2 regions of the Streptomyces sp. S6 genome follow, and region 2 is predicted to be linked to the other one. Evidence: riboswitches for the same ligand, from Rfam matches in the RefSeq annotation. Region 2 holds a riboswitch; the other holds the start of a gene.
What was found. A riboswitch is a leader RNA that binds a small molecule or an ion and turns the genes downstream of it on or off. The one in region 2 is predicted to bind cobalamin.
Positions count from the first base shown of each region.

Region 1: linked by a shared signal. The riboswitch ahead of ACVNF4_RS24505 (ABC transporter substrate-binding protein) and the one ahead of ACVNF4_RS12555 (ribonucleoside-diphosphate reductase subunit alpha) in region 2 are both predicted to bind cobalamin.

Region 1 covers NZ_JBTYMC010000207.1:640-4,252, forward strand. Annotated here, with positions in the region: gene ACVNF4_RS24500 (FecCD family ABC transporter permease) at 1-656, opposite strand, end outside; gene ACVNF4_RS24505 (ABC transporter substrate-binding protein) at 653-1,663, opposite strand; cobalamin riboswitch at 1,746-1,906, opposite strand; gene ACVNF4_RS24510 (GNAT family N-acetyltransferase) at 1,931-2,491, opposite strand; gene ACVNF4_RS24515 (GNAT family N-acetyltransferase) at 2,551-3,072, opposite strand; gene ACVNF4_RS24520 (MarR family winged helix-turn-helix transcriptional regulator) at 3,149-3,607, opposite strand.
Region 2 covers NZ_JBTYMC010000069.1:8,730-12,342, forward strand. Annotated here, with positions in the region: gene ACVNF4_RS12555 (ribonucleoside-diphosphate reductase subunit alpha) at 1-1,479, opposite strand, end outside; cobalamin riboswitch at 1,615-1,749, opposite strand; gene mctP (monocarboxylate uptake permease MctP) at 2,091-3,613, opposite strand, start outside.

The DNA of each region.
Region 1 (3,613 bases), on a different contig from region 2:
AGGGTGCGGGCGTGGCCGACGCAGACCAGCAGCGCCGCCGCGAGGACGACCGCGCCGACCGTGACGTCCGCCCAGTCCGCGCCGCTCAGCGAGCCCAGCAGCCAGAACAGGACACCCCGCGTGGTCTCCGCGTCCGCCGCCGTCATCACGACGAACGACGTCAGCGCCGAGAACAACTGCATCGCCGCGACCCCCGCGAGGACCACCCGGTCCGTCGTCCCGCCCAGCGTGTGGCTGAGCAGCAGCACCAGGCCGAACGACAGCACCGCCCCGATGAACGCCCCGCCCGACACCGGCACGAGGCCCCCGCCGACGCCGAGGACGACGATGACGACCGCGCCCGTCGACGCGCCCGAGGAGACGCCGAGGACGAACGGGTCGGCGAGGGGGTTGCGCAGCAGGGACTGCATGACCGCGCCGCACACCGCGAGCCCGGCGCCGCACACCGCCGCGAGGAGCGTGCGCGGGAGCCGGAGGTTCCACACGATGCCGTCCCTGAGGGGGCTCAACTCCGTGCGGCCCCAGCCGAGATGGGACGCGACCGACGCCCACACGTCACCGACGGCGATGTCCGCCGGGCCGATCGTGATCGCCAGCGCGACCGAGCACGCCAGCAGGGCGAGGCCCCCCGCGCCCAGCAGGAGCCCCCGCGTCATCCCGCGAGGCCGTCCGCGCGCAGCGCCGCCGCGACCTTCTCGATCCCCTCGACCGTGCGGATCGTCGGGTTCATGGCCTGGCCCGACAGCAGCACGTACCGCTTCTTCCTCACGGCCGTCATGTTCTTCGTGACCGGGTTCGACTCCAGGAACCCGATCTTCTTCGCGGCGGTCTCCGCCGTCTGCTGCCTACGGGTCAGGTCGCCGATCACCAGGACGTCCGGGTCGCGGTCGGCGACCGTCTCCCAACTCACCTGCGGCCATTCGTCCTTCGTGTCGTCGAAGACGTTCTTCGCGCCCAGCGTGCGGGTGATGACGCCGGGGGCGCCGCAGCACCCCGCGAGGTAGGGGGACTGGGAGTTGGCGAACCAGTAGAGCAGCGTGGCGCTTTGGGCCTTCAGTCCCGAAGTCGCCGTCGACACCCGCTTCTTGAGGTCGGCCACCAGTTTCTCGCCGCGCTCCTCGACGCCGAAGATCCTTGCCAGGTCCAGGACTTCGCCGTAGATCGCGTCGATCGCGAGCGGCCGGGTGCGGGCGCCGTCGCCGTCCCCGCCGTTGTCCTTGCCGACGCAGTCCGAGGGGGAGAGGTACGTCGGGACGCCGAGCTTCTCGAACTGCTCGCGCGGGGCGACGCCGCCCTTGCCGAGGGTCGAGGCGAACGAGGCGGCCACGAAGTCCGGTTCGGCGTCGAGGACCGTCTCCAGGGAAGGGGCGTTGTCCGCGAGACGCTCGACCTTCGCGTTCTCCTTCGCCAGAGCCGGGGAGACGGGGTCCGTCCAGGTCGCCGTGCCGGCCATGCGGTCCGCGAGGCCCAGGGAGAGCATGATCTCCGTCGTCCCCTGGTTGAGGGAGACCGCGCGTTTCGGCGGGGCGTCCACGGTGACCTTCTGCCCGCAGTTCGTGAGCGTCACCGCGTCGGCGGCGCTCTTCTTCTGGGAGGACCCGCCACAGCCCGTCAGCAGGACGGCGGAGACGAGGAACAGGGCAGCGGGGCGTGCGAGCCGCACAGAGCATCCTTCGGCGTCGAGGGCTCGTACGCGAAGCCCGGTCGTACGGTCCACCCCCGACCGTCTTCCCGGCCGGAGGCCGCCAGCAGGTCTTCGGACTCGGGGTCACCCGAGCGGTGCGCCTTCCCGGACGAACTCGCTTTGTCCAGTGGCCTGTTGCCCCGCCCGTCACCCTCACCGCTGCGCGTCAGCTCCGGATTCCCACCGGATTCCCTGCCCCGTGCGCCGACTTGAGCACACAGGGGTTCGACTGGCTCCCGGAAGTTATCACACGGCCCGATCCCGCCACTCCGCCGCGAGCAGCGCGTACACGTACTCGCTGCCCCACTCGCCGTCCCCGTCCACGTCGTTCTCCACGAGGTGCGCCTCCCTGCGCATCCCGAGCCGCTCGCACACCCGCACCGACCCGGTGTTGCGGGTGTCGAGGCGGGCGAAGAGGCGGTGGACGCCGAGTGCGGTGAAGGCGAGGCCGGCCGCCGCCCGTGCCGCCTCCGTCGCGTACCCCTGCCCGCCGTGCGCCGGATGGAAGACCCACCCGATCTCCGCCTGCCGCGCCCCGGCGCTCGCCAGCTTCAGCACGACCTCGCCGACGACTCCCGGCCCGTCCTGCGGGCAGACCGCGAGCACCAGATCGTCCCCGTCCTGCGCCCAACCGGAGCCCTGCGCCCGTCTGGTGAGCGCCTGGGCGCACTGGCCCCGGCTCAGCGGCGGCCGGTAGAGGTAGCGGGCCACCTCGGGCAGCCCTTGGTAGGCGTACAGGTCGTGGAGGTCGTCCGGGGTGAAGAGGCGCAGGCGCAGGCGGTCGGTGGCGAGGGGGAGCGTGATCACCGGCTCACGGTAGCGCCGGGGGCGGGCCGTACGCCCCCGGGTTCTCCGGGTGCCGCCGGTCATGGCCGCCGGAGGGTTCGGCGCCACCGGACCTCGCCGTCCTGCCACTCGCCGGTCGCGGTGAGCCCGGCGCGGGCCGCGACGGCCGCAGACGCCCCGTGATCGGGGTGGACATGCGCGACGACGGTGTCCACCCCCTTCTCCGCCAGCCACCCCACCAGCCCCCGGGCCGCCTCCCCCGCGATGCCCTGCCCCTGCCAGGGCGTGCCCACCACCCAGGCGACCTCGGCCTCCCGCACCGCGCCGTCGGTACGGACCGTCGCCTGCACGGTGCCGGTGAGGCAGCCGCCCGCCCGCAGCCGGATCACCCAGTTCAGCCACTCCACCCCGGGGTCGGGGGAGCCCGCTGTGATGCGCCGGTACCGGGCGCGCAGGGCTGCCGGAGTGTCCGGGGCGCCACCGACGAAGGTGTGCAGCGCCGGGTCCGACAGGACGTCCGCCATCTCCTCGGCGTGCTCGACCCGCAGCGGCACCAACTCCAGTCGCCCGGTGCCGATCACCTCCGCCACGAGCGCGTTCACCTCTCGGCGGCGGCACGGATCGCCGCGAGCCGCACGGACCACTCGCACCCGGCAACGCACCACCCCCACCCTCCCCCTACCCCTCCCGAGGCCACGGCCGCCCCCCGATCGCCTCGATCCCGTTGTTGAACCGCCGCAGATACCCCGCGAACGCGGCGATGTCCTCGTCGGACCAGTCGCCCATCACCCGGTCCAGCACCTCGACGATCCCGGTCCGCTCCTGATCCAGCAGCCGGGCCCCCTCCTCGGTGAGGCGGAATTTGCGGGCCATGCCGCCGGCCGGGTCGGGGATGCGTTCCAGGAGGCCCGCACGGGTCGCCGCGGCGGTCTGCCGGTTGAGTGTCGACGCGTCGAGGCCGAACGCCTCGCTCAACTCCCCGATGGACATGGGCCCTTGCATGAGGATGCGGCTCAGCATGATGTACGCGCTGCGGTCCATGACCCCGTCGGTCCGCCGCCCACCCCGCTTGCTCATGAACGAGTGCCGGCTGAGCAGCATCTGCTCGTATTCGACCTGGTGAGTCGGCGTCTCCATGAACCA
Region 2 (3,613 bases):
GGTCGGGTAGAAGTTGATGTCGACGACGCGGTCGAGGAAGGTCACGGCGGTGCGGACGGTCTCGTCCAGCCGCTCCCAGTCGATGTCGCCACCGGTCACGAACGAACCCAGGTTCACCGAACCCAGGTTGCAGACGGCCGTCTCACCGTCGTCCGTGACCTCCAGGATCTCCGTGCAGAGGTTCGAGGAGTGGACGACGTGACCCGGCTCGGCGGTCTGGTTCGCCGTGCGGTTCGCGGCGTCCTTGAACGTCATCCAGCCGTTGCCGGTCTGCGCGAGCGTCCGCATCATGCGGCCGTACAGGTCACGCGCCGGGATGGTCTTCTTGGCGAGACCTTTCGCCTCCGCCGCGCGGTACGCCGCGTCGAACTCGTCGCCCCACAGGTCGACCAGCTCCGGCACGTCCGACGGGGAGAACAGCGACCACTCCCGGTCCGCGTTCACGCGGCGCATGAACTCGTCCGGGATCCAGTGCGCGAGGTTCAGGTTGTGGGTGCGCCGGGCGTCCTCACCGGTGTTGTCCCGCAGCTCCAGGAACTCCTCGATGTCGGAGTGCCAGGTCTCCAGGTACACCGCCGCCGCGCCCTTGCGCCGCCCGCCCTGGTTCACGGCCGCGACACTCGCGTCCAGCGTCTTCAGGAACGGCACGATGCCGTTGGAGTGCCCGTTCGTGCCCCGGATCAGCGAACCGCGGGAGCGGATGCGGGAGTACGACAGGCCGATGCCGCCGGCGTGCTTCGAGAGGCGGGCGACCTGGTGGTAGCGGTCGTAGATGGAGTCCAGCTCGTCCTTGGGGGAGTCCAGGAGGTAGCAGGACGACATCTGCGGGTGGCGGGTGCCGGAGTTGAAGAGCGTGGGGGACGACGGGAGGTAGTCCAGGCGGCTCATCAGGCCGTACAGCGCGGCGACCTCGTCCAGGGCGCGGACGGTCTCGTCCTCGGCCAGGCCCGACGCGACGCGCAGCAGGAAGTGCTGGGGGGTCTCGACGACCTTGCGGGTGATCGGGTGCCGGAGCAGGTAACGGCTGTGCAGGGTGCGCAGGCCGAAGTAGCCGAAGCGGTCGTCGGCGGCGGGGTCGATCAGGGCGTCGAGGTGCTTCGCGTGCAGGCTGACGAAGTCCGCGGTGCGGTCGGCGATGAGGCCCTCGCGGTGGCCGACGGCCACGGACTCCGTGAACGTCGTCACACCCTGGGACGCGGCCTCGGCGCGGACGCTGATCGTCAGGAGGCGGGCGGCGAGGCGGGAGTACGCCGGGTCCTCCGAGATCAGGCCGGCGGCGGCCTCCGTCGCCAGCTCGCGCAGCTCGGCCTCGTCCGCCCGCGCGGAGCGCCCGCGCAGGGCCGCGGCGGCGACCCGGCCGGGGTCGGCGTCGGGGAGGTCGGCGGTCAGCTCCGTCAGGGTCCGCAGCAACGCGGTTCCGGGACCGTCGTTCTCCACGGGGGTGACTGCTGAAGCCGGTTCGGCTGGCGCGATGGTCACGTGAGGCTCTCCGCTCGCTCGGCAAGGGGTCTCGCCGAGGGCAGGGGGCAGCACGAGCACACAGCACGATTCGCACCCCGGCCCACTCCGCGAGGCCCGGACGTCAGGGCACGCCGGGCCGTCCTGGGGCGGCCGGGCGCGTATTCGCTGCCGACAGGTCCTCGGACTGACTCTTGCCGGTCCGCATGGGGCGGATACGACAAGTACACCGTTGCGGGACAGTTCCGGATTCGCACCGGATTCCCCTGCGGCGACAGCGAGCACGAGCATACATCTAGTGCCGGGTCGTGGTGGCAACCCCAGATGTTGTGTCGCGTCGGCTTCGGAGCGTCAACTTTCGGGTGGGGGCTGTGATAGCGGGGAGGGGGTGGGGGGGGGTGCGGGTCGGGGGCGGTCTGCGGGCCGTGTGTGGCCGTTCGCGCAGTTCCCCGCGCCCCTGATGGTGCTGGCGTCGGCTGTCTGCTGCGGGTTGTGTGTGCCCGTTCGTGCCCGCGCGGCGGAGCCGCACATCGATACAGCCCCGCGCCCCTGAAAGTGCGCGGCAGCGCATCTTTCAGGGGCGCGGGGAACTGCGCGAGCAACCACGACGGTGCCGCAGTTGCCCGACGGCGCTAGTGGGTCGCTCCCGATGTCGCCGGGGGCAGTTCCGTCTGGACGCCCGGGTCGCCGGCGTCCGCCGTGTAGTCCGAGGGGCTGGTCTCGTCCACCCCGTCCGGGGCCTTCGCTGCCCGCAGGGCGAACGTGAGGGCGACCGTCACCGCCACGTTCAGGACGAACGCCGTGAGGCCGATGTAGCCGATCTCGCCGATTCCCGGGATCTCCTTCGAGCTGCCGCCGAAGTGTTTCTGGGTGGGGGAGGCGACGCCGTACGCGGCGAAGGTGCCGTAGATCATGCCGACGGCCCAGCCGCCCAGCAGCGCCCAGCGGTGGAACCAGCGGGTGAAGAGGCCGCCGACGAGGGCGGGGAAGGTCTGGAGGATCCAGATGCCGCCGAGGAGCTGGAAGTTGATGGCTACCGTTTTGTCCATCGTCAGGACGAAGATCAGGGCGCCCACCTTCACCAGGAGGGAGACCAGTTTGGAGATCTTCGTCTCCTGTTCCGGCGTCGCGTCGGGACGGATGAAGTCCTTGTAGATGTTCCGTGTGAAGAGGTTGGCGGCGGCGATGGACATGATCGCGGCCGGGACGAGCGCGCCGATCCCGATCGCCGCGAACGCGACCCCCGCGAACCAGTCGGGGAACATGTCCTCGAAGAGCTGGGGGATGGCCAGTTGGCCGTTCTTCACCTTCACGCCCGCCGCGATCGCCATGAACCCGAGCAGCGCGAGCAACCCCAGCATCAGGGAATACAGCGGCAGGATCGTCGTGTTGCGCCGGATGACCTCGCGGCTCCGGGAGGAGAGGGTCGCGGTGATCGAGTGGGGATACATGAACAGCGCCAGCGCCGACCCGAGCGCCAGCGTGGCGTACGTCCACTGCGCCCCCTCGGCCGGCACCAGCCCCCCGGCCCCGGCGGCCGTGTACTTCTCCCCGGCCTTCGCGAAGATCTCGTCGAACCCGCCCAGCTTGATCGGGATGTAGATGATCGCGACCGTGATCACGATGTAGATCAGCGTGTCCTTGACGAACGCGATCAGCGCCGGCGCCCGCAGCCCCGAGGAGTACGTGTACGCGGCCAGCACGCCGAAGGCGATCAGCAGGGGCAGGTCCTTGACGAACCAGTTCGTGTCCTCGCCACCCCCGACGCCCATGACGTCCAGCACGGCCTGGATCCCGACGAGCTGGAGCGCGATGTACGGCATGGTCGCGAGGATGCCGGTGAGGGCGACCGCGAGGGACAGCCCCTTGGACCCGAACCGCCCGCGCACGAAGTCGGAGGTGGTGACGTACCCGTGCTTGTGCGAGACGGACCACAGCCGGGGCAGGAACGTGAAGATCAGCGGGTACACGAGGATCGTGTACGGCACGGCGAAGAACCCGGCCGCGCCGGCCGCGTACACGGCCGCCGGCACCGCCACGAACGTGTAAGCCGTGTAGAGGTCCCCGCCGAGCAGGAACCACGTCACCCAGGTCCCGAACGACCGCCCGCCGAGCCCCCATTCGTCCAGGGAGTGCTCGTTCTCCGCCTTGCGCC